Regions from separate parts of the Anoxybacillus sp. FSL W8-0382 genome, predicted to be linked through region 3. Evidence: riboswitches for the same ligand, from Rfam matches in the RefSeq annotation. Region 3 holds a riboswitch; each other region holds the start of a gene.
What was found. Region 3 has a riboswitch for thiamine pyrophosphate ahead of tenA (thiaminase II). Riboswitches for the same ligand answer to the same signal wherever they lie in the genome.
Positions count from the first base shown of each region.

Region 1 (10,459 bases), 920 kb from region 3:
CGGTTTCGTACAGTTCCGTTTACTGCTGCGTATTGTAGTCCAAGTGATCGTACGAAAGAAACAGCACAAATTGTTTTAGGGCAACGTCATGTGCCAATATATTTTGATGAACGGCTACGTGAGATTTACTTAGGTGATTGGGAAGGGAAAACGATTGCAGAAATTGCGCAATCCGACGAGCAAAATCATTATCATTTTTATCATGATCCAGATGCATACAAGCCGATTATTGGCGAGACGTTTTTTGATGTTCAACGTCGAGCTGTTGCTACGATCCAACATATAGCTAAAAATCATTCAGAAGGTCATATTCTTGTCGTTACACATGGTATGGTGATTCGCACGCTTCTTGTATATTGGAAACAACAAACGCTTGCGGAGTTGTGGAAAAATAGCCGTGTATACGGTACGAGTGTGACGATCGTATCGTTTGACGGGGAAAAGTGGGATATGGAATGTGAATCAGACATTTCACATCTTGAAAGTGGGCTGACACATTTATGAGAAAATGGATTATGTTTTTTACGGCAATTGTCTTTATTGTCGGTTGTACATCGCAAAATAAAGAGAAAACATTTGTTACGACAGTAGAATATGTTGTTGATGGGGATACAGTAAAAATAAAAAAAGATGGCGAAATCGTAACGGTTCGTCTACTAAATATCGATACCCCCGAAACGTATCGCGAAAAACAGGCGTATGGCGAAGAGGCAAAACAATTCGCTAAAGACGTTTTGCTTCACAAAAAAGTGACAGTTGAACTAAGCGCAAAAGAACAACCGTACGATCGTTATGGTCGATTGCTTGCGTACATATGGTTAGAGGATGGAACTTTATACCAAGAAAAAATTGTACAAGAAGGGTTTGCGCGTGTTGCTTACGTATTTGAACCGGACACAAAATATGCAAAAAAATTGTATAAAGCACAAGAAAAAGCAAAAAAAGCAAAAAAACGAATATGGAGTGTCGATGGATACGTGACAGAAGAAGGATTTAATATGAGTGTATGGTTAAATAAAGCTTCGTAAATGTGAAAAGGGCTGGATGAAACAGCCCTTTTAATGTGCGAGCATCGCTTGCATATCTTCTTCTACATCGCCGATAAGTTTGAGACCGAACATGTCTTGTAGGACGCGTAACACACTTTCAGAAATAAAGTGCGGTGCTTTCGGTCCAATTCGAATGTCTTGAATGCCTAAACTAAACAATCCGAGTAAGATTGCAACTGCTTTTTGTTCAAACCATGAAAGAACGATGCTGACCGGTAACTCATTGACCTCACAGCCGAATGCTTCCGCAAGCGCCATTGCAATTTTGACAGTCGAAATCGAGTTGTTGCATTGCCCTAAATCAATATATCGTGGAATGTTCGTGCCAGGAACAACCCCGTAGTCGACATCGTTAAAGCGGAATTTCCCACAGGATGTCGTTAAAATGACAGTGTTTTTCGGTAACGATGTAGCTAACGTGCGATAATATTCACCGCCTTTTCCAGGAGCGTCGCAACCTGCGATAACGAAAAAGCGTTCAATTTTTCCTTCTTTTACAGCTTGAATAATTTCTGGTGAAATTTGAATTACAGTTTCGTGATGGAAACCAGTCACTAACGTTTCATCCGATTCAATGTTTGCTTCTGGAAGTTGTAGCGCTTTCTCAATTAACGGCGTGAAATCATCGTTTTCGATTTTTTGCACATGTTCTAATCCGGCTACATCATATGAAAACATGCGATCAGCATATGAACCTTTTATCGGCATGACACAGTTTGTTGTCGCTAAAATAGCACCAGGGAATTTTTCAAATAGGCGACGTTGATCGTACCATGCTTTTCCGACATTTCCTTTCAGATGTTTATATTTTTTTAATTGTGGGTAACCATGTGCTGGAAGCATTTCGGAATGTGTGTAAATGTTAATTCCTTTTCCTTCTGTTTGTTTTAATAGTTGTTCAAGGGCAAATAAGTTATGTCCTGTAACGAGAATACATTTTCCTTCAATTCTATTTTGCGTTACACGAACAGGTTGAGGAATGCCAAGTCGTTCTGTATGTGCTCGATCGAGTAGTTCCATTACGCGAATGGCTGCTCTTCCGACTTTCATCGCCATGTCTATATGTTCTTGTACGTTAAAGTTAGAGTTTGTTAACGTCATATATAACGCTTCATGTGTCGTTGTATCAACGAACGGATCGGTATACCCAAGTTGATGGGCATGCGTGCGATATGCTGCAATTCCTTTTAATGCAAATACGATCGTATCTTGCAAACTTGCAATTGTTTCATCTTTCCCGCAAACTCCAACAACAGTACATCCCCCTGTTGGTGTTTGTTCACATTGATGACAAAACATGATGACCCCTCCTTTTCTTATTGACACTTTAACAATAGGAGAAAATATGTACGTCGTAAGTGATACATATCACACTTTCATACAAAAATGTGAACGGAATTTGACAATAATCCATATTGAATCAAGAGAAAAAATGTATTAAAATGAAAGAAATTTGAATCAATCAAACTACTAGGGGTGCCGGATGGCGATGGCTGAGAGGAAAACGCGCAATCAGTTTTCCAACCCTTTGAACCTGATCTGGTTTGTACCAGCGGAGGGAAGTAGGCTATGTTTTCAGTACGCAAACTAGTCGACTCTGTCCGACTAGTTTTTATTTTTTTTAGGGGGAATGAATGATGAATGTAGGACAATGGTTAACGCGTGTTAGGAAGGAGTCACCACTCGTACATAATATGACAAATGTTGTGGTGACCAATTTTGTTGCGAATGGTTTGCTTGCTGTAGGCGCATCTCCTGTTATGGCGTATGCAAAAGAAGAAGTAGCGGATATGGTTCGGTTAGCTCGTGCTTTAGTGTTAAACATTGGCACGCTAAACGAAACAGACGTAGAGGCGATGTTAATTGCCGGAAAAGCAGCAAATGAGGCAAACATTCCTGTCATTTTCGATCCTGTTGGAGCTGGTGCGACAGCGTACCGCACCGAAACAGCCAGACGTATATTACGTGAAGTAAACATTTCGATTTTACGTGGGAACGCATCGGAAATTGCGAGCATTGCGGGTGAACAAGTACGTACAAAAGGAGTCGATGCAGGAGACGTTCAAAGTGACCTCGTGGATGTAGCGAAAAAAGCAGCACTCATGTTTCGCTCTGTAGTTGTTGTCACAGGGAAAGATGATGTAGTAACCGATGGAGAACGTATTGTAATCGTCTCAAATGGTGATGCGATGTTAACGAAAGTAACCGGGACAGGTTGTTTGTTAAGTTCGGTATTAGGTGCATTTGCAGGTATAGGAGACGATATGATGATGTCATCAGTTGCTGCCCTCGCTTATTACGGTGTGGCGGCTGAAAAAGCAGCCAAACAAGCAAAAGTACCTGGTTCTTTTCAACTTTCTTTTTTAAATGCTTTACATGAAACGAGCGCAGAAGAAGTTGATCAATACGCGCGTATTCAAGGGGAATAAATGATGAAGCAGAAGCTATCGTTGTATTTCGTTATGGGAAGTATCGATTGTACGAAAGATCCGCTCGCTGTGCTTGATGAAGCAATTAAAGGCGGTATTACAATGTTTCAGTTTCGCGAAAAAGGAAAGGGGGCGCTTACGGGGATTGAAAAATACCGCTTAGCCGAGAAATTACTTGAACGATGCCGAATGTATAATATTCCTTTTATCGTGAATGACGATGTCGATTTAGCCCTCGCTTTACAGGCAGATGGCGTTCATGTCGGTCAAGAAGACGAAGTAGCTGAACGCGTTCGCGATCGCATAGGAGATAAATATTTAGGCGTATCTGTTCACAACTTAAATGAAGTAAAAAAAGCGCTTGCTGCTTGCGCCGATTATGTTGGATTAGGTCCGATTTTCCCAACTGTTTCCAAAGAAGATGCAAAGCAAGCATGTGGACTGACGATGATTGAACATATTCGTGCCCATGAAAAACGTGTTCCACTCGTTGCGATCGGTGGAATTACAGAACAAACAGCCAAACAAGTGATCGAAGCGGGTGCAGACGGAATTGCTGTCATTTCGGCCATTTGCCGTGCTGAACATATTTACGAACAAACAAAACGACTATATGAGATTGTCATGCATGCAAAACAAAAAGGCGACAGATGATGTCGTCTTTTTGTTTTGTTCTGTGCAGGATTTTATTCATATATGTCGAAAGAAAATAGCGAACAAACGAAAGAGGGGATGGAGAAGATGGAACATATCGTACTATCATACGAAAATCGCGTCGCAACCATTGAATTGAATCGTCCGAATGCGCTAAATGCCTTACATGAACAAATGTTAACAGAGTTGTTACAAGCGTTAAAAGAAGTTGAAGCAAGTGAAGCGGATATCGTCATCATTCGTGGGCGTGGCAAAGGATTTAGCGCAGGGGGCGACATTAAGACGATGTTGCAATCAACGAATGAACATTCATTCATTGAAGTGATGGAAACGATTAAACAAATAGCGATGACATTGCATCAATTGCCGAAACTAACGATTAGCTACATACATGGTGCCGCTGCAGGATTAGGATTTAGTTTAGCCCTTGCTTGCGATCATGTAATCGCAAATGAACAAGCGCGCGTTGCAATGAATTTCATTGGCATTGGTTTAGTTCCAGATGGTGGGGGACATTTCTTTTTAAATCGAAAAATTGGAGATGTCAAATCAAAACAAATCATATGGGAAGGAAAAATAATGAGTGCACAAGAGGCATATGAAGTGGGACTCGTTGATGAAATCGGTGATGAACAAGCGATTCAGCACAAAGTGAATGAATGGCTAGCAAAACCGATTCGTGCGATGATTGCGACGAAGCAGTTATATGCTCGTTTAAGCGAACAACAGTTGTTTAACACGTTACAAATGGAGACAGCGTATCAAGCGGAAATGCGCAAAACAAAAGACCACGAAGAAGGGATTCGAGCATTTTTAGAAAAGCGACGTCCGCATTTTAGCGGAAAATAAAAAATTTGCAAAACTTTCATGATTAATCACGCAGGAAACCCCCGCTTTCAAGCATGGGGAGGAATGCGTTTTTTTGTTTATTTTGAATGATTGTGTAAGCACCTAAGTACCATTCTGGAAACAAACCGATTCGGTTATGAACATTGCCGATCACTTTGCGACGAATAATATATTGCTCACCAATTTCCCCCGATACCATATCCATTAAATACGCGCGTAACGTTTGTTTTAAGCGATCAATCGTTGAATGATTATCAATAATGCGTCTTAAATGAGGCATTTGCCCAACTTGATCGTAAAACGCATTGACGATTCGTTCGACATGTTTAGCAAAAAGTGGGCGAATCGAAGTAAGTCGTTGTACATCTTCCTCTGTTAATTTGACGAACGCAACTTGTTGCTTCTGATCGCTTGAGGCGAGTTGGCGATAATATGTAGCAACATGTTCAGTGGTAGGAGAGCGAGAAGTTGTATTTTCTTTTTCTTGTTGGTGCTTTTTGCGAAAAAATTGCATGGCTCCACGTTCATTAAAAAGAGCATGAAACGGACATTTTGACATCGCATTCCCTCCAATTTTCATAAAAAATTCCCCAAAAACATTATATCATGTGCAAAAAAAGAAGAAGGAAAATTTTTATGTTATTTCCGAGGGAAGCGCAAAAAATGACAAAGTTTTCCCTGCTTGTCGAACAAAGAAGAACGAAGTAGAATGTTTATTTATGAACAATAAGAATAGAGGAGAGAGAAGCGATGAGTAAAAAAATTTTATATTTATTTTTTGTGCTAGTGGGAGCTATAGTTATCATTTTTGCCAATATGAAGCATAACATTTATACGTTCATGTAAAATAGGTATTTCCATTAGTACATGTATACCCCTTGATACATACGCTAGTAATGTAACGAAATTCAATACGAAAGGGGTATGAAATATGCATTGTCGCCCAAATATGATGCCGCCAATCGTTCATCCGACGAAGTGCTGTACACAACATCAAATACAAACAACGATTGTGCCGCACATTCATCCGTCACATACGACGTATGTGAACCATCATGTATTTCAACATCAACATTATTTTCCGCATACGCAATCTGTTGTAAACGATGTATCCCATCAACATGTTGTTTGTCCAGGGCCTGGTCCGTTTCCACGTCCATTTTAACCGAAGGCAATTCGCCTTCGGTTTTTTGTCGAAAAAAAGACGAACTTTGTGAAAATGAAAAATTGACAACGACTGCTTTTTTTGAAAGAATAGGTGTAGACATGGATAATTGAGGTGAGCAAACGTGCTTTCGGATCGCATCAACTTAACAGCAAAAGACATTCTTGAAAAAGAGTTTAAAATAAGCATGCGCGGATACAATCAAGATGAAGTTGATCGCTTTCTTGATTTAGTCATTAAAGACTATGAAACATTTCATCAAATGATTGAACAATTGCAACAAGAAAATGCAAAATTGAAAAGCCAATTGCAGGAGGCACAAAAACGTCAGCCATCTCAAACAGGGACGACGAACTTCGATATTTTACAACGTCTTTCCAATTTAGAAAAACATGTTTTCGGAAACAAACTTTACGAATAAATATTCCAACCTTTTCTATTGATTTGGCTTATCGTTTCGGATATACTAGCATATGCTTACATGAATCATGTTCGGGTAATCGCTGCGATGTGTATGCATCGTAGAGGAAAGTCCATGCTCGCACGGTGCTGAGATGCCCGTAGTGTTCGTGCCTAGCGAATTCATAAGCTAGGGCAGTCTGGCGTTGCGCTGGGCTGACGGCAGGGAAAGAGCCTACGTCCTTCAACGGATATGGCTCGACTACCTTTAAAGTGCCACAGTGACGTAGTCTTGCTGGAAACGGCAAGAGTGGAACGCGGTAAACCCCACGAGCGAGAAACCCAAATGATGGTAGGGGCACCTTCTCAAAGGAAATGAACGGAGAGAAGGACAGGCGTGCAGCCTGTAGATAGATGATTACCACCGAAGTACGAGGCGCAAGCCGTTTGCAGTACGACGGAACAGAACATGGCTTACAGAACATGGTTCATGGCACCACTCTCCTGCATTACGTCAGGGGAGTTTTTGTTTTGCAGACATGAGGGGAGAGCGTGTTGTGAAGAAACGGATGTCGACGTTGTTTGAAACAGATACATTTTTAGCTATTGCCTATACTATTATTCAAGAGGCAGATGAAGGAATAATTGTTACCGATGAAAATGGGCATATTTTATTAGCTAATCCGGCCTTTGAAACGGTAACAGGCTATACACAAGAGGAAGTGCTCGGAAGGAAGACAAATATTCTTCGCTCCGGATTGCATGATCGTACGTTTTACGAAAACATGTGGGAAACGTTACGTGACCATGGGATTTGGAAAGGAGAAATTTGGAATAAAAGAAAAAATGGTGAATTGTTTGTTGAATGGTTAACGATTAAGGCGATTTGCGATGCTACTGGAAAACCGACGCATTATGTGGCCATTTTTTCAGATGTGACACAACATAAACGGACGATGGAGCAATTAGCACGGCTGTCAAATTATGACGTGTTGACCAACGTTCCAAACCGCCAACTATTTACAAAACGTTTACAACATTTACTTCATATGGCGCAACGTCATAACCAACAGTTAGCGATCTTATTTCTCGATTTGGACCGATTTAAATATATTAATGACGAATTCGGTCATTATAGTGGAGACATATTGTTAAAAAAAGTAGCCAATCGTCTAAAAAAGCTACTGCGCACGAAAGATACGTTAGCTCGCATTGGTGGAGATGAATTTGTTGTTATTTTGCCGAAATTAAAAGACGTTCAAGAAGCTGTTAGCATAGCAGAACAAATGATTGAATCATTACAAGCTCCTTTTCTATTACATAACAAAGATATATACATCTCGGCAAGCATTGGGATAAGCATGTATCCGAACGACGGAGATGATGGGGAAACGTTATTACGTCGTGCCGATCGCGCTATGCAAAAAGCGAAAGAAAGCGGAAGAAATCGTTTTGAACTATATACGGCTAAATTAGACTATCAAAGCAAAGTAGTGACGTTAGAAAATTATTTGCGAAAAGCGATTGAACGAAATGAATTATTTGTTTACTATCAACCGATTGTCAATATGAAAACGAAAAAAATTGAAGCATTAGAGGCGTTAATGCGTTGGAAACAACCGAATATCGGGTTCGTTTCTCCTGCGCAATTTATTCCATTAGCAGAAGAGACAGGATTTATCGTTCCAATTACGAAATGGCTGTTAGAACAAACGTGTATACATATAAAGGCGATACATTCGTTCGCTCCGCATATGAAAGTCGGAGTAAACATCTCAGCTGTCCATTTTCAACAAGATGATTTTGTTGAACAAGTATCACATATTGTAAAAGCGAACAATGTTCACCCACGCTTTTTTAAATTAGAACTGACGGAAAGTACGATTATGCCAAATGCAGAGGAATCTGTTCAAAAACTTGTACAGCTTAAACGGTACGGTTTTAAGTTGGCGATTGATGACTTTGGGACAGGTTTTTCTTCTTTAAGTTATTTGCATCGTTTCCCAATCGATATTTTAAAAATTGATCAATCGTTCATTCGACGTCTCTCCTTATATAGTGATGATGCGACGATTGTATCTACAATTATTATGATGGCACACAATTTGCACTTAGCTGTTGTGGCCGAAGGGGTCGAAACAGAGCAACAATATGAATTTTTAAATAAACAACAATGTGATATGGTGCAAGGATATTACATTGCTAAACCGATGCCAATCGACGAGGTACAACAATTTGTTCAAGAATGGGACGAATACATCAATGAAAGGTGAATGAATATGGGACAGATCACATTAATTGCTACTGCAGCAATGGGGCTTGAGTCGATTGTTGCAGATGAAGTGCGTGCGCTCGGGTATGATTGTCAAGTGGACAATGGAAAAGTGACATTTGTGGCGGACGAGCGGGCGATTTGCCGTACAAATTTATGGCTTCGCACAGCTGACCGTGTAAAGGTAAAAGTAGGGGAATTTCGCGCAACGACGTTTGATGAGTTATTTGAACAAACAAAAACGCTTCCGTGGGCACAGTTTTTACCGGTTGATGCCCAATTCCCTGTTGTAGGAAAATCAGTCAAATCAACATTGTTTAGTGTATCCGATTGCCAAGCGATTGTAAAAAAAGCGATTGTAGAACATTTAAAGCAACATTACGGTGTTTCGTGGTTTGAAGAAACGGGTGCGTTGTTTCGTATTGAAGTTGCTCTCCATAAAGATGTTGCTACATTAACGATCGATACGAGCGGGGTAGGGTTGCATAAAAGAGGATATCGCGTAAGACAAGGAGAGGCACCATTAAAAGAAACATTAGCGGCAGCGCTCGTTCGGTTGACGAATTGGATACCAGATCGTCCATTCGTTGATCCGTTTTGTGGGTCGGGAACGATTGCGATTGAAGCGGCGCTGATTGGTCAAAATATCGCACCAGGATTTAACCGCGATTTTGTATCTGAACAATGGAGTTGGATTCCACCTCATTTATGGGATGAAGCGCGGGAAGAGGTGGAAGATTTAGCACGCTATGATCAACCGCTACATATTGTCGGATTTGATATTGATCACCGCATGGTCGACATCGCGAAAACAAACGCACAAGAAGCAGGATTAGCAGATTTGATTACATTTAAGCAAATGCAAGTGAAAGATTTTCGAACGAAAGAGGAATATGGCGTCATCGTCGGCAATCCTCCTTATAGTGAACGATTAGGAGAAAAGGAAGAAGTAGAACAGTTATATCGAGAAATGGGAAAAACATTCGCTGCACTCGATACGTGGTCGATTTATATATTGACCTCTCACCGCCATTTTGAGCAATTGTACGGGAAGCAAGCAACGAAGCGTCGCAAATTATTTAACGGTTTCATTGAAACACAATATTATCAATTTTGGGGACCTCGTCCGCCACGTTCATATGACAAGCTGTCTCATTGACAGCTTTTTCTTTTCAACTTCATTGACATCTTTCTTTTTTTGGTCAATAATTAATGTTTGTGTACTTCGTTAAAATTAATGGAGGAGCTAAAAAGTATGAACAAATATCCGTTTGTATTAAATAAAAATGAGAATTTTTTTGATAAACTTAACGAATGGATCGGGGATGTATTTTACGATATTTTACCTGAAGCAGGTTTTGAATTGCGAGATGAACAAATTTTTATGGCATTTCAACTTGAGCGGGCATTTAAAGAGAAAAAAGTGATGTTTGCTGAAGCTGGAGTAGGAACAGGAAAAACGATTGTATATTTGCTTTATGCCATTTGTTATGCACGTTATATCGGAAAACCAGCCATTATTGCCTGTGCAGATGAAACGTTAATTGAACAGCTTGTAAAAAAAGAAGGAGATATTGCTAAAATTTCACGCGTTTTAAACATAAACATCGACGTTCGCCTAGCGAAATCGCCCGATCAATAT
Region 1 covers NZ_JBBOPX010000001.1:1,383,275-1,393,733, forward strand. Annotated here, with positions in the region: partial or broken gene NSS60_RS07325 (histidine phosphatase family protein) at 1-504, shown strand, start outside; gene NSS60_RS07330 (thermonuclease family protein) at 501-1,028, shown strand; gene hcp (hydroxylamine reductase) at 1,059-2,348, opposite strand; TPP riboswitch at 2,512-2,627, shown strand; gene thiM (hydroxyethylthiazole kinase) at 2,684-3,478, shown strand; gene thiE (thiamine phosphate synthase) at 3,479-4,132, shown strand; gene NSS60_RS07350 (enoyl-CoA hydratase) at 4,175-4,981, shown strand; gene NSS60_RS07355 (protoglobin domain-containing protein) at 5,004-5,540, opposite strand; gene NSS60_RS07360 (CotD family spore coat protein) at 5,913-6,146, shown strand; gene gpsB (cell division regulator GpsB) at 6,271-6,567, shown strand; RNA gene rnpB (RNase P RNA component class B) at 6,635-7,027, shown strand; gene NSS60_RS07375 (putative bifunctional diguanylate cyclase/phosphodiesterase) at 7,085-8,818, shown strand; gene NSS60_RS07380 (THUMP domain-containing class I SAM-dependent RNA methyltransferase) at 8,825-9,976, shown strand; gene NSS60_RS07385 (ATP-dependent DNA helicase) at 10,073-10,459, shown strand, end outside.
Region 1: linked by a shared signal. The riboswitch ahead of thiM (hydroxyethylthiazole kinase) and the one ahead of tenA (thiaminase II) in region 3 are both predicted to bind thiamine pyrophosphate.

Region 2 (10,459 bases), 640 kb from region 3:
ACGAATCGGCTCCCAAACAGGAAGCCGATTTGTTTAGTCATGAAAGTTCCTTCCATCTGTCGTTTCTTTCACAATGCCCGCACGAATAACGAAGTCGCCAAAACGTTCGCCAGGGAGGCGTTCTTTCGCATACCGAGAAAAGAGCGTACGAAGTTCGGATAAAATTTCTTTTTCTCCGATATTTTCTCGATACAATTTTCCAAGACGACTGCCGTCAAACGCCGCACCGAGATACATATTATATTTACCGACGGATTTGCCGATAAACGCAATTTCTCCAAGCACATGACGGGCACAGCCGTTCGGACAGCCCGTCATACGAATCGTTATTTCCTCATCGCGAAGGCCGTTTTCTTCAACAATTTCTTCAATTTTATCAAGCAGCTTTGGCAAATAACGTTCCGCTTCCGCCATCGCTAATCCGCATGTTGGCAACGCCACACAGGCGAGCGAGTTACGGCGAAGAGCACTATAATGTTTCCCATCTGTTAATTTGTATTGCTTAATAAGCGTATCAATTTCTTCTTTTTTCTCGCTTGGCACGTTCGCAATGACTAAGTTTTGATTAGCTGTTAAGCGAAAGTCCCCTGTATGCACTTTTGCAATTTCTCGCAAGCCTGTCATTAACGGATAATCATCTGTATCTTTCACCCGACCACCTTCGACAAATAGGGTAAAATGCCACGTCCCGTTTACCCCTTCAACCCAGCCGTAGCGATCGCCGTTATGCTCGAAATGATATGGGCGCGCTTCCTCTAGCTTCCATCCAAGGCGGTTCTCTAGCTCAGCCTTCACTGCTTCTAGGCCGAGGCGATCGATCGTGTATTTAAATCGAGCATGTTTGCGCACAGAACGATTCCCATAGTCACGCTGAATCGTGACAACTTTTTCGGCGACATCAATAACTTGTTCAGGTTTACAAAAACCGATCACCTTTGCTAGCTGTGGATATGTCGTACGATCGCCATGCGTCATTCCCATCCCCCCACCGATCGCTACATTAAAACCAACGAGCTTTCCTTGTTCGACAATCGCAATAAAACCAAGGTCTTGCGAAAACACATCGACATCGTTTGACGGTGGGACGGCAATGCCGATTTTAAATTTCCGTGGCAAGTAAAGCGGTCCGTAAATCGGCTCTTGCTCTATTTCTGGTGTACCGGCTACTTTTTCTTCATCCAACCAAATTTCGTAATACGCCCTTGTTTGTGGCAATAAATGGTCACTTAACCTTTTCGCCCATTCATACACTTCCACATGTACTTCTGACTGATACGGATTCGGATTGCACATAACATTCCGGTTCACGTCACCACATGCCGCCAACGTTGTAAGTAGGGCATCATTAATCGCTTGAAGCGTTTTTTTCATATTCCATTTCAATACACCATGAAACTGAAACGCTTGTCGTGTCGTAAGCTTTAATGTCCCGTTGGCGTATTTTCTTGCTAGTTCATCCATCACAAGCCACTGTTCTGGTGTTGCTACTCCGCCTGGCGTACGAACGCGAATCATAAATTGATATGCAGGTTCTAACTTCTGTTTTTGCCGCTCTGCTCTTAAATCACGATCATCTTGTAAATAACTGCCATGAAATTTCATTAACCGGTTATCATCTTCTGGAATACCGGCAGTAATGCGATCTTCCATCGTTTCTTTTAACGTGCCGCGCAAATAGTTGCTCTCCCGTTTAATGCGCTCAACATCGCTCGGTGGTCCATCTGGTGGTGTTAATACAAACTTTTCCATTCATATCCCCCCTAATATACATCGCGCTGATATCGTTTTTGTTTTTGCATCTCAGCTATATACGCTTCTGCTTGTTCGCTTGTCATGTTTCCTTCTTTTTCAATCACATGAATAAGCGTTTGATGTACATCGCGCGCCATATGCTGCTTATCACCACAAACGTAAACGACAGCTCCATCTTCAAGCCAGCGGAACAGCTCCTTGCTTCGTTCTAGCATGCGATGCTGCACGTACACTTTTTGATCTGTATCACGTGAAAACGCAACATCCATTTTTGTCAACACACCATTTTTCAACCACGCTTGCCACTCTGTTTGATAGAGGAAATCCGTCACAAAATGTTGATCGCCAAAAAATAGCCACGACTTCCCTTTCGCCCCTATTGCCTCGCGCTCTTGCAAAAAGCTGCGGAACGGCGCAACCCCTGTACCTGGTCCAATCATAATAATTGGTGTATTCGCATCTTTCGGCAGTTTAAAGTTCGGATTGTGATGGATAAACACCGGAAGTTTATCACCAATGTGCAGGCGCTCCGCACAAAACGTTGAACAAACACCTTTACGTAAACGTCCGTGCGCTTCGTAACGCACTGCACCAACGGTGATATGCACTTCTTCTGGATACGCCGCTAAACTGCTTGCGATTGAATAAAAGCGCGGCTGCAACTTACGTAAAGAAGAAACAAACTGATCTGGCGACATATCCCACGGACCGAAATCGCGAAGAACATCGAGCACATCGCGCCCTTTCATATATTCCTTTCTTTTCACTTCTTGCTCAGCAGAAAGGAGCACATGAAACGCTTGATTACGTGAAAACGAAGCCAATGTTTGCAATAATTGCTCGGTTAACACCGTAATTTCTAATCGGGAAAGCAGCACTTCGCGTAACGATTCTTCTTTTCCTTCAACAGAAACCGGTGTGTCTGGATTCCATTTCATTTCTTGAATAATGAGATCGACAAGTTCTGGATCGTTTTTCGGGAAAACACCAAGCGCGTCGCCTGGTTCAAATACCAATCCTGAACCTTCGAGCGATAATTCAATATGGCGTGTTTCTTTGTTCGAGCCGCGTCCATTTAAATTGATATTTTCTAATACTTCTGCTTGAAACGGATGCTTGCGCGAGTAGTTAGAAACAGGTTTCACTTGCGACTGCTGGGGAAGGACGGTGACGGAACCCCCGCCTTGCTTATTCAACTCACTAAGCACCCCATCAAGCCACTTCGCCGCTGCTTCCTCATAATCGACATCACAATCAACGCGTTCGTATAACCGCTCTCCTCCGAGTTCTTTTAGCCGTTGATCGAAGTCTTTTCCTGTTTTACAAAAATGTTCATACGACGTATCGCCAAGCGCCAATACCGAGAAGCGCAGATGGTTAAGTTTTGGTGCGCGCTTGCTATGGAGAAATTCGTAAAATGATAAAGCATTATCTGGCGGTTCCCCTTCACCATACGTGCTAACGACAACAAGCAACGTGTCGATTTTTTTTAAGTCGTTTGGTTTGAAATCAAGCATCGATAAAACATGAACATGAAACCCATGGCTTTTGAGTACTTCTCCAGTTTTTTCTGCCAATTTTTGTGCATTTCCTGTTTGTGAGCCGTAAAGGATCGTTATTTCTTTCGATACGTGGGCTTCTTGCTGTACCGCTGTGCTCGCAAATTCGGTAGCAGCTAAATATCCGCTTAACCAAAGCTTTTGCGCTGGCGTTAATGTCGGCCAAAGTCGGTTGAGCAAGTCAACTTGTTGTTCGTTAAATGGGCTATTCGTCACTTGAAACGGCAACATCTTTCACCTCTCGTTTTTTTACTATTCCTATAAATTAAGTATGTTTTATTTGACTTTACCGCAAAAAATAAAATTAGTAAAATAAATATAAATTATCAGAACTATTTATTTTTTTAATGATTAAGGAGCGATAGCTGTGTACGACGAATTAAAAACATTTATGACTTTAGTAGAGGTGAAAAACTTCACAAAAACTGCGGAAATTCTCCATCTATCCCAACCGAGCGTCAGTTTGCACATTAAAAATTTAGAAAAAGAATTTCAAACGAAACTATTTATTCGTTCGCCAAAAAAACTACAAGTGACAGCGACTGGCGAATTACTTTACGATCGAGCTAAAAAAATGATTGCCTTGTACGAACAAACAAAACAAGATATTTTAGAATACCACGATTGTGTGAAAGGAACGTTGAAAATCGGGGCTAGTTTTACGATCGGGGAATATGTGCTTCCTTCTTTTTTACTTTCTTTACAAGACGATTATCCAGAACTACACTTCGAAGTGATGATTGGCAACACGAAGGAGATCGTCGAGCTTGTCCGTTCATATGAAACCGATATTGGCTTAATTGAAGGGCAAACGAACGAAAAAGAATTGGCTGTTTATCCATTCATGCAAGATGAGCTTGTCATCGTGGCTTCAAACGATCACCCGCTCGTTCACAAACAAGAAGTATGTATAAGCGATCTACAAAATCAAATATGGATTACGCGCGAATTAGGCTCTGGCACACGTGAATACTTTAACCATTTTATTCGTTCAAATGGATTAAAAATTAAATCGCTCATGATCATCAGCAGCAATCAAGGAATTAAAGAAACGTTAATGCGCGGAAACGGGTTAGCCTTTCTTTCACGTCATGTGATTGAGCGTGAATTAAAACAAGGTCACTTATCGATCGTCTGTTTAAAGCACCCCCCTTTTTACCGAACGTTTTCTTATCTTTATGCACCGACAATGAAAAGCAAAAAAATTGTTCATTTATTTATTGATTTTCTCGAACGAAAAAAGATGTAACGAGCACGGCTATCCTGCTCTGTTACACCCTTTTCGTCTTAATGCTCTGCTAGCTGTGACACTGGAACACGCTGTTGATTTTCCGAATTGTCTAAAAAATGGATTGTTGCCGTTTCCGCATCGACATGTTCGATATATACCGATTTTCCATTATACGTTACATTTTTCATATCGGGCGATTGAGCAATTTGTTGCGCACGTGTTACGTTCATGCTGTTTCCCTCCCTTCAAATGATTATTATCATCTACGCTTCACGTTAAAAATATACAAAAAAAGAGCACCCACAAGGTTGGTATGCTGCTCTTATTTTTTATACACATGAATCGAAAGTCCTTTTTTTCTCATAAACATATGTGAAAATAAAGGAAGAACAGGGCGAACATAGAAGTAATTGTTGATCTATAGAGGAGGGAGATAATGCTAGAAAGATGGTTGAAAGAGTCTTCGTATACAGTCGTATTTACTGGAGCAGGAATGTCTACAGAAAGCGGGCTTCCCGATTTTCGTTCGACAAAATCAGGACTTTGGCGCACGAAAAATCCACAACAATTGGCAAGTACGTATGCTATGCAACATAATCGAGACGAGTTTATCGCATTTTATCAATATCGTATTCGCACACTTCTTGAATGCCAACCACATATCGGACATACAATTTTAGCAAATTGGCAATCCACTATGCCTCCATTTTAACAAGTTTTTCATTTATAACTTTACAACATTTTTATCATATGTTAGACTATTTTTAAAATTCATAATTTATCATCTACTAGGGGAGTCCAATAGCTTGGACTGAGAGAAGAACGCGCAAAAGTTCTTTGACCCTTTGAACCTGATCTGGGTGATGCCAGCGTAGGGAAGTAGATGGCGCGAGTGTTCTTTACTTGTGCTATTTGCGGACAAGATCAGGTTCTCGTTATGGAGCCTGATCTTTTTACGTATTGGCGTTGCTCCAACTAAAAAATGAAAAGGAGCGATTAAAAATGAAAGACTTATTTTCATCAATGCCATTTCCCTCGAGTAAAAAAGTGTATGTGCCCGGAACGCGTGAAGATGTTCGTGTGCCAATGCGAGAAATTCAACTGTCGCCAACCAAGACAGGTACAACGATGCTAGAAAATGAGCCTATTCGAGTTTATGACACGAGTGGACCATACACTGACCCACTTTTCGCGCCGAATATTGATAAAGGATTGCCAAAATTAAGAGAAAAATGGATAACGGAGCGTGGCGATGTAGAAGAATATAGCCCTTCATTAGTGAGAACAAACATTCCTTTTTCACCTAGGCGTTTTCGTGCGAAAAAAGGGAAAGTTGTGACCCAAATGCATTATGCAAAACGAGGAATCATTACACCTGAAATGGAGTTTGTTGCTATTCGCGAACAGATGGATCCAGAGTTTGTTCGACAGGAAGTGGCAGCAGGAAGGGCAATTATCCCAGCTAATATCAATCACCCTGAGAGTGAACCAATGATCATCGGAAGCAAGTTCCATGTAAAAATTAATGCGAATATTGGAAACTCTTCTGTTACATCCTCGATGGATGAAGAAGTTGAAAAAATGCTTTGGGCTGTTCGTTGGGGTGCCGATACAGTCATGGACTTATCGACAGGAAAACATATACATGAGACGCGAGAATATATTATTCGAAACTCCCCTGTGCCGATTGGAACTGTACCTATTTACCAGGCGTTAGAGAAAGTGAACGGCATTGTCGAAAACTTATCATGGGACATTTACCGAGAAACATTAATTGAACAAGCCGAACAAGGCGTAGACTATTTTACTATTCATGCAGGTGTCTTACTTCGCTATATCCCACTAACAGTCAATCGAACAACTGGTATTGTCTCTCGGGGTGGCTCAATTATGGCACAATGGTGTTTAGCACACCATGAAGAAAACTTTTTATACACCCACTTCGAAGAAATTTGCGAAATTTTAAAAACTTACGATATTGCTATTTCACTTGGGGATGGATTACGTCCAGGCTCAATTGCAGACGCAAACGATGAGGCGCAATTCGCCGAGTTACAAACACTTGGAGAGTTGACAAAAATCGCTTGGGAACATGATGTCCAAGTGATGATCGAAGGTCCAGGGCATATTCCAATGCATAAAATTAAAGAAAATGTCGATAAACAAATTGAAATTTGTCACGGGGCACCTTTTTATACGCTAGGTCCTATCACTACCGACATTGCACCAGGTTACGACCATATCACCTCAGCTATCGGTGCAGCGCTTATCGGCTGGCACGGTACGGCCATGCTTTGCTATGTGACACCAAAAGAACATCTTGGACTACCGAATAAAGAAGACGTCCGCCAAGGAGTCATCGCCTACAAAATTGCTGCCCACGCTGCTGACTTAGCAAAAGGACACCCTGGCGCACAAACGCGTGATGATGCATTATCAAAGGCGAGATTTGAGTTCCGTTGGCAAGATCAATTCAACTTGTCACTAGATCCTGAGCGCGCACGTGAATATCACGATGAAACACTACCGGCCGAAGGAGCAAAGCTTGCTCATTTTTGTTCGATGTGCGGTCCGAAATTTTGTTCAATGAATATTTCTCATGAATTACAAAAAACACTACAAAGCGAAGGAATGAAAGAAAAGGCAAAACAATTTGTTGAATATACAAACATCATGCAAGCTGAGAGATAGCGCTCAGCTTGTACTTTTTTACAAAAAATGTTATTTAAGTCATATTCATTGACATTCCACTTACTATAGCTTAAATTTAAGTCGTAACTTTAAGTAGAAAGTATGGAAAGAGGTGACTTGCTTGCTCACAGATTTCATCATTTTTTTGTTAGGATTACTTCTAATCATCGGTGTATTAACAACGAAGTTTTCTTCTTGGCTAGGCGTGCCATCACTTGTATTTTACATACTCGTCGGAATGATTTTATCCAAATTTATATATTATGATAACGCTTTTCTCACCCAGATTGTTGGCATTTTTGCGTTAATCATTATTTTGTTTGAAGGTGGGATGAACACAAAGTGGAATACATTAAAAAAAGTTTTAGTTCCCGCTTCCTCCCTTGCAACGTTTGGAGTGCTAATTACTGCCATTTGCGTAGGCATATTTGCCAAATACATTTTACACGTCTCATGGGCCGAGGGATTTCTATTAGGCGCTATCGTTTCTTCGACTGACGCTGCAGCAATATTTGCTACGCTAGGAAGCGTCAATGTAAAACGCCGTCTCTCAGCAACACTAGAAGCTGAGTCGGGGATGAACGATCCGATGGCCGTTATTTTAACCCTCTCCTTGATTACATTTATCCAACAGCCAGAACTAACTATTTCCCACACCTTTCTCAGCTTTATTTGGCAGATCGTTATCGGTATTCTTGTTGGGCTTGGATTAGGAAAATTAACTGTGTGGTGTTTGAATAAAATAAATCTTGATTCCTCGGGATTATACCCCACTCTATCTTTATCATTTGCGATACTCTCTTATAGTATAGCAGCCCTGCTAAAAGGTAGTGGGTTTCTTTCGGTATATATTATGGGCGTTTTTGTCGGCAATGCACAACTCGTTTATCGCCATTCTATTTTTCGTTTTAACGAAGGGCTAGCATGGATGATGCAAATATTTATGTTCATTTTACTCGGACTACTCGTTTTTCCAAATGAACTAGTAAAAGTAGCATGGGAAGGTGTCGCCCTAGCTATCCTACTTATTGTTGTGGCAAGGCCGATCAGCGTCATGATAAGTACAATAAACATGAATTTCTCTATTAAGGAAAAGCTATTCCTTTCTTGGGCTGGGCTAAAAGGTGCTGTTCCGATCGTCTTGGCAACTTACCCACTTACCTCGAACATTGAAAATAGTCAGCTCATTTTTAATATTGTTTTCTTTATTGTGCTCATTTCCGCCCTTATTCAAGGATCAACAACTTCTTTTTTAGCCAAGCATTTAGGACTGCTACTCGGAGAAAAGAGGGAAGTGGCTCACTCCATCGAACTGATGTCAACGACGAAAGCAAATAAAGCAAATAAGGAAATTGTTGAAGTCCATATCAGTAATAAGCAGTCACATTTACTAAATATGACGATTAGCCAACTTCCATTGCCAAAGGATTGCTTAATTACGGCTATTATTCGTAATGATAAAATTATTACCCCGAAAGGAAACGTGAGATTACACGAAAATGATGTTGTTTATATATTAATCGAAAAAGGAAGAAGATCAGAGATTTATAAAATATTTTCAATTACCGAAGATACGTCATTCTAATAAAGACAAGAGCAGGACATTCCCCCTGCTCTTGCTTTCCTCTTCAATGCCTGTTTCGATTATTTCTACTGAAAGATCCCTTGTTGCCTAGACAATATCCCCAAAGACATTATATGCTCTTTTTTCAAATGCCAATATGTATAAAAAACAATAAACACAGCCGCTAAAACAAGTCCAACAACGCCACCGTTAAAATAAAGAAGCGTTAACGGATTTTCCAGCACCATGTTTGGATGTACAATACCGTAACTCAATTTCCATATGACTAAGCCATATATGAAACTGTTAAAAATAACATCCATCATGCGTCGTTCCGCTTTTAAAACGAACACACCATAATAAAAAAATAAATATGTCATAACCAAACTTGCTACAAGCAACAAATTTTCTCCTTGAATCATTTTTCCTCCTTCACTGACAACAGCTCCTTATAAAAAGCGCTTTTTTATATCCTCTGTCGGAACAAAGCAACAATCCTTCTTTCCGAACCAACGATACCTATTTTTCGCGATCCAATCATATACTCGATCGCGAATAGGAGATGGGATAAGAATAAGCCAATATAAGTACTTCCAAAACCCTCGCAAATGTTTGCATACGCGTAACGCTGCAGTAGATTTAACATAGTATGTAGATTCATCGATGAATACAAAACTATCGAGTTGTTGAGGGATATGATATTTCTTAAGCAACGCTTGACCTACTTCACTTTGCAACGAAGCAAAACGAAAATAAGCTTTTTCGTCTCTTTCAATAATAAACCGAACCGTTGCACTACAAAAATGACAAATGCCATCAAATAATATGATGTGCATAACCGACCAATCCTTCCCCTTCCGTTCATCTAACCTCTCCATTATAGCTCACCTATGCAACAAAAGAAAAACGTGAAGCTCGGCAACTTCACGCTTTTCATATCATAGCTAGAAATTATCCATACATCGTCCACATCCCGATATCATAAAAACCGAGTCTTTTATAAATGCGTCCCGCATTCGGATTGTCATAAAATAAACATAACGTTTTGCCTGCGCGAATGTAGTCTTGGATAACTCGTTTCATGATTTCGCTTGCATACCCTTTGTGACGATCATTCGGATCTGTGCAAACGCCGACAACCATCGCAGATAGCGTATTTTCTGCAGTTGTCGCAACAGACGACACCATGCGACCATCTTCCTCGATATAGTACACACGCCCTGTATTTGTTTCTAACGATTTGACAAGCATATCACGCGATGAAGGAAGCACCGAAAACTCAGCAATGCGACTGCGCAATTCAAGTATTCGATCGACATCATCAATCGTTGCTTGTTTTATTTCATAGCGGCTTTCCACTTCCGGAAATATGATTTCGTTACATTCGCAAAAATACGTCACACGCTTTTTTCCAAGTGATAAGAGAGGTTCAAATTTTGCGACAAGCTCGGTTTTGCCTGAGAGTCGAACAGGCTGAGCGGCATGTCTCATAATTTTCGCAAATCCCTCTATATCAAACTCCCCTGGAGCATATGGAATATACGAATCATAAAATCGCAACAATACAGCTCGCAACTCGCCATTCTCATCAAAGTCGCCCCACAGCTCTTGAAACTCTTGTTCATATCCAAACGCTTCAATATCACCGATAATAAAAAGATT
Region 2 covers NZ_JBBOPX010000001.1:1,656,919-1,667,377, forward strand. Annotated here, with positions in the region: gene cysI (assimilatory sulfite reductase (NADPH) hemoprotein subunit) at 34-1,749, opposite strand; gene NSS60_RS08765 (assimilatory sulfite reductase (NADPH) flavoprotein subunit) at 1,761-3,542, opposite strand; gene NSS60_RS08770 (LysR family transcriptional regulator) at 3,679-4,560, shown strand; gene NSS60_RS08775 (H-type small acid-soluble spore protein) at 4,599-4,772, opposite strand; partial or broken gene NSS60_RS08780 (Sir2 family NAD-dependent protein deacetylase) at 4,979-5,233, shown strand; TPP riboswitch at 5,323-5,437, shown strand; gene thiC (phosphomethylpyrimidine synthase ThiC) at 5,545-7,233, shown strand; gene NSS60_RS08790 (potassium/proton antiporter) at 7,346-8,818, shown strand; gene NSS60_RS08795 (hypothetical protein) at 8,884-9,219, opposite strand; gene NSS60_RS08800 (thiol-disulfide oxidoreductase DCC family protein) at 9,247-9,675, opposite strand; gene NSS60_RS08805 (GNAT family N-acetyltransferase) at 9,749-10,459, opposite strand, start outside.
Region 2: linked by a shared signal. The riboswitch ahead of thiC (phosphomethylpyrimidine synthase ThiC) and the one ahead of tenA (thiaminase II) in region 3 are both predicted to bind thiamine pyrophosphate.

Region 3 (10,459 bases):
TCAACAATCGTTATTTTTCCAACCCCTGCTCGTACAAGCGTCTCCGCGTTTGCCGCTCCAAGCGCCCCAGCACCGATAATGAGCACATGTTTTTCACGAATGTGTTGTTGTCCTTTTTCCCCAATGGGAGCAAACAGTTGTTGGCGTGAATAACGATCCATTAGACGATGCTCATCCCTTCGCTCGGGCTACTCGCTGTAGCATATTTCTTTTTTGGAATGCGCCCTGCTTCATATCCAAGTCTCCCTGCCTCAATCGCAAGCTTCATCGCCTTCGCCATTTTTACCGGATCTTTCGCAGAAGCAACAGCTGTATTTAGCAATACTCCATCCGCCCCTAATTCCATTGCCAATGCCGCATCTGCCGGTCCGCCAATGCCTGCGTCAATAATCACAGGGACGGTTGCTTGTTCAATAATGAATTGAATGTTTAACGGATTGATAATTCCTTGTCCTGATCCGATCGGTGAGGCGCCGGGCATGATCGCATGGCAACCGAGTTGTTGCAGTCGCTTCGCTAGCACAACATCATCTGACGTGTACGGCAAAACGATAAATCCTTCTTCTAATAACACTTCTGTCGCTTTTAACGTCTCGACAGGATCAGGCAACAACGTTTGATCGCACCCAATCACTTCTACTTTCACCATATCACAAAGCCCAGAAGCTTTCGCTAAACGAGCGATGCGCACCGCTTCCTCTGCTGTTTTTGCTCCTGCCGTATTCGGTAGCAGTTTATATTTCGTTACATCTATTTTTTCTAAAAAATTCGGTTGATCGGGTGCGAAAATGTTCATCCGTCTTACCGCAAACGTTAAAATTTCTGCCCCCGACGCTTCAACCGCTTCTTTTTGAATGTCGATATTTGGATATTTCCCTGTACCAAGCAATAAGCGAGATTGAAATGTATATGGCCCGATTTATAACATATTATCCTCCCCCTACAAAATGAACGATTTCAATGCGATCACCATCTGCAATTGTTGTTTTCTCATAGGCCTCTTTCGGAACGATATCCATGTTGATTTCAACAATCGCAATCTTTTCATGAATGTGAAAATGGCGTAACAATTGGGCGACCGTACGCACATGAGACGGCAAATGGATTGTCTCGCCATTAATGATGCAATGCATGAGCCCCCCCTTTTCTTGTAAGCGAAAACGGCGTCATATCAAATGGAACTTCTTTTCCTTCTAGCATATCGCCCACGCATCGGCCTGTGATGGCGCTTAACAAAATGCCGTTTCGATAATGCCCTGTCACAACAAACACGTTTGAATACTGCGGATGAGCCCCGATATAAGGGTTTCCGTCTTTTGTCTGTGGACGAATGCCTGCCCAAGTTTTCTCGAATGTGCAATGGGCAATAGCCGGAACGATTTGCATTGCGCGTGTTAACAATTGATGCACACTACATGTTTGCACGTTTTTCGTAAATGAATGTGCAATCGCACTAGCTCCGATGACAAGTCGATTATTCGCTTTCGGCACGATGTAGCAGCCGTTTTTCGCAAATACAGTAGCTTGTAAAAGAGGGGTTTCTGTCATCACCGAAACACATTCTCCTTTGACCGGATACATATGTAGCGATAACCGCAACTTTTCAGCTAACATTGGCGTCCATGCCCCGCACGCAATAATGATACGCTTTGCATATAGCGAACCACTCGTTGTTTTTACCCCTACAACACGTTCTTGTTCAACAATAAAATCGTACGCTTCCGTATACGGTAAAAACTTTGTCCCTTTTGCCATCGCTGCCCGAGCGAAAGCAAGCGAAAGCTGTTTTGCGTCCACTTGTTGATCGATCGTATACATCGCCCCATATTCACTTCGTACGTGCGGTTCGAGTTGCGTCACTTCATCGGAGGTTAGCCAGCGAACGTGTTGCGGTTGAATTCGCCTCCAAAATTCATAATGTTTCGTTAATTCGCTATACTCTTCCGATGTGGTTGCCATTTTTAACATTCCCGCTTCATTCCATCCAACGGTTATATTTGTTAACTCTTGCAACTCAGCGATGACGCTCGGAAATAACGCCTGACTCGCTAAAGCAAGCGGAATGATGGGATGATCTGTCGCAAACTCAGAGTGCGCACCGAGCATACCAGCTGCCGCCGATGATGCTTCTTGTGCCAATTCCCCTCGTTCAATGACGACAACACGCGCTCCTCTTTTTGCTAGCTCAAAAGCGATGCTACTGCCAATAATGCCTCCCCCAATAATTAAAACGTCCATGTATTCGCCCCCATTTGTTTCCGATATAGTTGAACCATATACAGCGGATCATCCGCGTCAAATACAGTAGACATCACCGCAATCCCTTTTGCCCCCGCCATGAACACATCACGAACATGATAAGGTTTAATGCCTCCAATGGCAACAACAGGAATGCATATGTAACTCGCCAACTGCTGCAACGATGAAAGCCCGCGCGGCTTCAAGCCTTCTTTACAATTCGTTTCGTATATATGTCCGAAAACGACGTAGTCCGCTCCTTCGTCTTCCGCTTGTTTTGCTTCTTCCAACGTATGAACAGATCGGCCGACACGCAAAAATGGAAACTTCTCTTTTATTCGTTTAGGCGCCAAACTATGATGAGCGAGCTGAACGCCGCCAACGCCATAAACGACTGCGACGTCCACTCGATCATTGACGATAATTTTTTGTGTTGGCACATTTGCTTCAAGCAACTTTTCCACAATCATGCTAATTTCTTTCGCTGAGCGATGCTTTTCACGAATATGAATGTAATCGACATATGAATGGACGAGCGATGAAATATGAACAAACGTGTCCATCGACTGATTGCCTGTTGAGATGAGATGAAGTTCTTTCATCTTACCGCACATCCTTGATCGCAACGTATGGGAACACATCTGCCATGTAGTAGCCAACAGCAACAATGACACACATGGCAACAAATAAATACACATCATATCTTCCGAGCGTCACTTCATAATAAAACGTCCGTGTCCGCTCATTCGTAAACCCTTTCGCTTCCATCGCCACCGCAATGCGTTGAGCGCGGCGAATGCTTTGCGATAAAAGCGGAATGGCATATCGTTTCATGAGTTCAAGTTTACCGCGAAATCCTTTCGCTTTGGCAGCCCGTCGCACCTTTAGCGCTTGATGAACCGTTTGAAATTCTTCTAACATGATCGGCAATAAACGAATAGCTGCTAAAAAACTATACGCATATTTCGGTTTCACTTTCGCTTGTTGCATAAGCGAGTAAAATAAAAGCACCGGCTTTGTCGTGAGCGCAAACATTAATCCGAAAATCGCAAACAAAAGCGTACGAAAGCCGAGGTGAACGCCGCGGTAAAAACTTTCTTCGGTAATATGAATCAGCCCCCAATGAAACCACGTCGTCTCCCCTTTTCCAAACAAAATCATCGACGACGACGTAGAAATGAAAATGAACAAAAACGGAGCAAAAAATAGAAGCATATGCTTCATCCGATAACCGCTAAACAACATAAATAAGGCGGTAAATCCGATTGTCCAGTTGATGAGTACGTTCGGATTATGGACAAAAACAATCACAACAAACATCGGCAAAAAGAAAAGCAATTTCGCTGTCGGATTCGTTTGATGCAACCATGTTTCGCGATGGTCAATGCTCCATCTCATCCTATTTCACCTCGTACAAGCATCCGCGGTGCAATCATTTCATCAGCGACAAGCTTTCCGCTTTCAATGATCCATCGTCTTGTCGCGAATTCAGACACGATACGTTCATCGTGTGTTACCATGACAATTGCCTTTCCTTGTTGCCGGTATGCTTCAAGCCATTCGAGCAGCGCAAACGTATTTTTTGCATCTTGCCCGAACGTCGGTTCATCAAGAAGCAATAGGCGATGTTGCTCCGTCACCGACGCAGCAACACTCAACCTCCGTTTTTGCCCCATCGACAATTGATACGGGTGCAAATGACGCTGCGCGCTCAAATGAAACCGTTTAAGCAATCTTTCGACTTCCTCGGCTACTTCATGTTCTGGACGTTTTTCAAGACGGAAAGAGTACGCTAACTCATCATCTACACGATTTGTAACAAATTGAAACTCGGGGTTTTGGAACACAAAAGCAATGTTGTCATATAACAATTCTTCATGTTTGACAAGCTCTCCTTGCCAATACATATCACCTTCTGTTCGAATAAGTTTCATTAAGCTTTGCAACAACGTACTTTTCCCTGCACCGTTTTCCCCTGTAACCGCAATCCATTCACCCGAATGAATCACTAACTCTTCGACCGCTATTTTTTCTTCTTTTTGTCGAAAGCCGCGAAGCGACTGTACATGTAAAAGAACATCCCCATGTGCATACGGTTGTTGCGCTGTTTTTGGCTTTTTATACGTTTCCCACACGTCTGGATGCCAAATCCCTTGTTCTGTAATAAACGAACGATACGTTGAAAAAATTTCATTCGTTCCGCCGTCAGCGATGATCTCACCATGTTCGTTAAATAAAATGATGCGCTCGACAAAGTCGAGAATGTGATCAATTTTATGTTCAACAATGACAACGGTTCGATCCTCCACCACTTCTTTTAACGTTTCCCACACCGCTTTTGTTCCTTCTTCATCAAGAAGTGCTGTCGGTTCGTCTAAACATAACACATCAGGTTCAAGCGCTAAAACTGACGCAATCGCTAACCGCTGTTTCATTCCTCCAGATAATGTTTGAATCGGTACATGAACGTGCGGGAGACGGAGGCGCACAAGACGAAGCATGCGCGCGATTTTTTCTTCCATCTCTGCACGTGGCACACCGAGATTTTCGAGAACAAAAGCCATTTCTTCATCAACATACGGCATACAAAACTGGGCATCGGGATCTTGAAACACATAGCCTACACGATTTGGAATGTGCAGTTTACTCGCTTTCATCGGCACATCGATCGAGCGCGGAATAATGCCCGCCATCACTTGCAAAAGCGTGGATTTTCCGCATCCCGATGGGCCTAAAAGCAACACTTTTTCTCCTTTTTTAATCGAAAGCGATACATCGGTAAATAACCGCTTTTCTGCCCCCGGAAATTTTAAGCGCAATTGTTCGATATGGATCAATGATGTCACATCCTATTTATCAAGTGAGTCGTAATCTTCTTTTGTCGTCGGACGCAACAATTGCGTCACACCTGTCGCTTCGAGCGCTTTCACAAGCGAATAAGCAAATACACCAGCAATGATGATCGCTCCAATGAAACGCGCACCGATAAATAACGTTAAATTCCACCATGCTAATTGGTCGATATATCCTTTGTAAAAATCAAGCACTAATGAAGCGATCGTTGAACCAACCGCTGCAAGCGACACAACCGCCACATCAAAACGTTTATAGCGGAAAGCAGCGAAAACAAGCTCGGCGAGTAACCCTTGCACAAAGCCGTAAAATAGCACCTCAAGCCCCCATTCAGAACCAGCTAAAAACTCTCCTGATGCCGCAGCCACCTCCGCAAGTAGCGCCACTCCTGGTTTACGAATTAATAAATAGGCAACAGTTGCCGCAATAAACCACATGCCATAAATGAGTTGATCAAGATGAAGTCCAAGCGGTTTCACCGCATAGTAAAGCGGTCCCCACACTTTATACACAATCCCAAACACAATCGCCACCACAACGGTCGTTAATACGTCTGTTAATTTAAGCCCTTTCGTTTGCATAAACATCCTCCTCTTCAATTGGCCAACGTTCTAATTTGTACGCCATTTCCCAAAATAAATATTCATATTGACTGCTGATCACAAAGTGTTGCTTCATCCGCACTAACTCTTTTTCGCTAGCTGTTTTTGCGATGTCGTTTAAACGCGCAATTTGTTGTTCGACAAGCTGTTTGAACCAGTCAGAGCCGTACGCTTCAATCCATTGTGCATAAATTGGATGATTCGGCTTACAATGTTTTAACCGCTCACCAATTTCGTAATACAACCAATAGCACGGTAAAATGGCAGCTAATACATCGCCAAAACGTCCTGCAAACGACGCGCGATACATGTGGGACGTGTACGCATACGCAGTTGGAGCAGGAACAAACGAAGCCTTTTCTTCTTCTGTAATGCCGAGCTCTTTCATAAACGTTTCATGTAAACGAAGCTCAGCCTCATACGTACTTTGCGCATGATGCGCCATGCTTGCGGTCGTTTGTAAATCATCAGCCATCGCCCCGCCAAGCGCTTGCACTTTTGCAAAGTGTGTCAAATAATATGAATCTTGTAATACATAATAGCGAAAACAACGTAAATCAAGTGTTCCTTCCCCGATCTCCTTCACGAACGGATGATGAAAGCTCGCTTCCCAAATCGGATCGACAGCCTTGCGCAACTGCTCTGAAAACAACATAACCTCTCCCCCTTAAGAAAAATAAAAAACCACTTTCTTTGCGCAAAGAAAGTGGTTGTAAACGATGGAAATTAATAAAAGACACACTTCGCACCGTTTCCACTTCCCTACGCTGGTATGATCCAGATCAGGTTCTAAGGGTCTCAAAGGCACACTTTGATCTCAGCCTATCTAAAGGCCCCCCTAGTGGAATACATTTGCATCATTCACTTTGTCACTAATATTAGCATATTTCATGGAATTGTCAAATATTTTTCTCCACCATTTGCGCGCATCGTGTTCTTCCTGTATGCTAAAGTAGCGAATATATAGTCAGGAGTGGGATGTATGGCAAATGTATTTTTAAAACGAAAAAGAAAAAAGCGGCTCGAGCTTGGACATCCGTGGGTGTTTCAAAGCGAAGTCGATTATATTGAAGGAGATTTTGAACCGGGGGATTTCGTCAACGTATATAACCATCAACGTCACTTTTTAGCGAAAGGATACATTAATCCAAAATCACAAATGATCGTGCGCGTGTTAACGCAAAATCCAAACGACGAATTAAACGCGCAATTTTTTATGAACCGTATTCGTCAAGCATGGGCGTATCGCGAACGGATGATTCCGGGCGTTCGTTCATGTCGCGCCGTTTATGGAGAAGCCGATTTTTTACCTGGGCTCATCGTTGATAAGTACGAAGATGTGCTCGTTGTGCAAATTTTATCGCTCGGCATGGAAAAAAGAAAAGAATGGATTTTACAAGCGCTTCTTGACGTTTTTCAACCGAAAGCGATTTATTTGCGCAACGACGTTCACGTGCGCGAATTAGAAGGATTAAAACAAGAAAAAGGATTTTGGTACGGCACGTGCGATACGAACGTACAAATTGAAGAAAACGGCGTGAAATACATTGTCGATATCGAAAACGGACAAAAAACAGGATTTTTCTTCGATCAACGTCAAAATCGTGCTGCCATCAAGCCGCTGATTACAAGCGAATCAACCGTGCTCGATTGTTTTACGCATACAGGTTCATTTATGTTAAACGCCTGCTTATACGGAGCAAAACATGTGACCGCTGTCGATATTTCTGAACATGCGATTGAAACAGCAAAGCGAAACGCAGAGTTAAACGGATTTACAAATGTGGATTTCGTCGTTGCGAACGCGTTTGACTACTTACGCGAATGCGTACAACAGGGGAAAAAATGGGATGTCGTCATTATTGCCCCACCAGCGTTTGCAAAATCCGCTCATGCGGTGCCAAAGGCGCTTGCTGGCTATAAAGATATTAATTTAAACGGCTTAAAGCTAGTGAAAGACGGCGGCTTTTTCGTGACCGCAAGCTGCTCGTACCATGTGCACCCTGATATGTTCCAAGCGATGGTTACGGAAGCAGCGTTTGATGCGAAGAAAATTTTACGTCAAATTCATTGGAGCGGTGCAGGATATGACCATCCAAAACTACTTGCCGCCGATGAAGGCGATTATTTGAAATTTGCCATTTACGAAGTGCATTCACGCAAATAAACGTGAAAATCCCCTTTTCCATGTCGGAAAAGGGGATTTTCATTATTTCACCAAATATACACGCGCTTCATACGGACGCAATGTAAAGCGTGTCGCATGTTTATGCGGTTTTACATCGTAGTTTGTTAACACAAGTTGCTCGCTATTTAATTTCAATGAATCGTAACGATACATTGTTTTTCGGTCTGTTAAGTTCACGATGACGATCGCTTTTTCATCACCTAACGTGCGCGTATACGCATAAATTGCTTTATGGTTTTCTAATATTAAATCGTATGTTCCGTAAACAAATACGTCATGCTGTTTTCTTAGTTGAATCATGCGTTTGTAAAAGTTTAACACAGAGTTCGGGTCGTGCAACTGTTTTTTGACATTAATTTGTTTATAATTTTCATTCACACCAATCCACGGTGTTCCTGTCGTAAATCCGGCGTTTTCTTCATCCGACCATTGCATCGGCGTGCGTGAATTGTCGCGGCCGTTTTTCCAAATCCATTGCATCACTTCTTCATGTGAACGCCCTTTAGCACGTTCAATACGATAATAATTTTTGATGGCGACATCGTCATATTCATCAATCGTTTCAAATCGGACGTTCGTCATGCCAATTTCTTGCCCTTGATAAATAAACGGCGTTCCTTGCATAAGGAAATATAATGCTCCTAATGCTTTGGCACTTTCAACAAGATATTTTTCGTCATTTCCCCACGTCGACACGGAACGAGGCTGGTCATGGTTTTCAAGGAATAGTGCGTTCCAGCCAACACCTTCTAATCCTTTTTGCCATTTCGTTAATACACGTTTTAATTTCCGAACATCAACACCGCCATCTGTTCCTTTTTGCCAAAGTCCAAGATGCTCAAACTGAAAAATCATATTAAAAATGCCGTTTTCTTCACCGACCCAATCTTTTGCCTCCTCGACCGTTACTCCGTTCGCTTCTCCAACTGTCATGATGTCATAACGCGCAAACGTTTGCATTTTCAACTCACGAAGATAGTCCATAATCCCTTCTTGATTCATATGTCCGTCAAATGAAGGGACATAGTCAAGCCCTTTGGGATTTGGTAAATCAGGGAGACCTTCTTTTTTCTTAATGTGTGAAATCGCATCAACACGAAACCCATCAATGCCTTTATCGAGCCACCAATTAATCATATCATATAACGCACGACGAACATCTTCATTTTCCCAATTTAAATCCGGTTGCTTCGTTGCAAACACATGCAAATAATATTGATCCGTCGCCTCGTCATATTCCCATGCCGAGCCACCAAAAATGCTTTCCCAATTGTTCGGTTCTTTGCCGTTTTTTCCATCGCGCCAAATGTACCAATCGCGTTTTGGATTGTCGCGTGACGAACGCGATTCAATAAACCAAGGATGTTCATCGCTCGTATGGTTAATAACGAGATCTAAAATGACTTTCATGTCGCGCTTATGAATTTCTTCAAGCAGTTGATTGAAATCTTCCATCGTGCCAAACTGCTCCATAATATCTTGATAATCGCTAATATCGTAGCCGTTGTCGGCATTCGGCGATTTATAAATCGGGCAAATCCATATGACATCGATTCCAAGGTCTTTTAAATAATCAAGCTTCTGAATGATTCCTTGTAAGTCTCCGATCCCGTCTCCGTTCGAGTCCATGAAGCTTCTCGGATATATTTGATATGCAACCGCTTCTTTCCACCAAGCTCTTTTCACGTAAAAACCTCCTCAATCCATTCAAACTAAATCGCTTTCAATAATCTCTACTCTTTCATGTTAATACACAAACGCTCTCGTTAAAAGAGGAAGTTGCACTTTTTCATAAAAAATTTCATTTTATGTGTGCAAACGGTTTACATACGAACAAAAATAAGCAACGATTGATCATCGTTGCCTGTTATATACTTATAATTTTATTCCATTTCATTCACTTTATTCGTCCGATTTGAAATTGTAATGCGACCGATAAACATCGCAAAAATAAAGCCGATGCCAACGAAGATCAATCCATATAAAAATACATCGCTCAACGCATCAACAAGCGTTTGTTTTAATATAGGCACAAACATTTGTTGCATTTGTTCAGGAATTTTTTTTAACGTATCCGGATTTAAAATGACGGAATATACGCTTTGCGGGTTCGATTCAACAAGTTGCTTAAATGAATCTGTCATCGCTTGCGCTTGCGCTGGCAATTGTTCTAACAACGGAAGAAACTTCGCTTCTAATAAATCTTTCGAACGATGATTCATAATCGCTCCTAACAACGTCGCTCCAAACGTTCCACCAATTTGTCGGAAAAACTGGCTTGATGATGTTACAATGCCAAGCTGCGACTTCGGAAATACTTCTTGCAACGCGAGCGTGATAACTGGGTTGACGAATCCTAACCCAAAACCGAGCGTCGCCATAAATGACATCGCTGTCCATTTATTCGTATTGACATCCATCGTTGACAATAAGAAAAAGCCAAGCGCCACAAGCACCATCCCAACAATCACTTGCGGGCGAACACCGATTTTTTGTACAAGTCGTCCACCGATCATACTTGCGATAATAAGCGCAAACATCATCGGAAACATCATCGTTCCTGATTCTGATGGGCTCA
Region 3 covers NZ_JBBOPX010000001.1:2,299,798-2,310,256, forward strand. Annotated here, with positions in the region: gene NSS60_RS12130 (MoeB/ThiF family adenylyltransferase) at 1-161, opposite strand, end outside; gene NSS60_RS12135 (thiazole synthase) at 161-919, opposite strand; gene thiS (sulfur carrier protein ThiS) at 930-1,133, opposite strand; gene thiO (glycine oxidase ThiO) at 1,117-2,238, opposite strand; gene tenI (thiazole tautomerase TenI) at 2,226-2,840, opposite strand; gene NSS60_RS12155 (energy-coupling factor transporter transmembrane component T family protein) at 2,842-3,636, opposite strand; gene NSS60_RS12160 (ABC transporter ATP-binding protein) at 3,633-5,084, opposite strand; gene NSS60_RS12165 (ECF transporter S component) at 5,088-5,678, opposite strand; gene tenA (thiaminase II) at 5,653-6,348, opposite strand; TPP riboswitch at 6,436-6,543, opposite strand; gene NSS60_RS12175 (class I SAM-dependent rRNA methyltransferase) at 6,676-7,860, shown strand; gene NSS60_RS12180 (glycoside hydrolase family 13 protein) at 7,903-9,567, opposite strand; partial or broken gene NSS60_RS12185 (MDR family MFS transporter) at 9,765-10,459, opposite strand, start outside.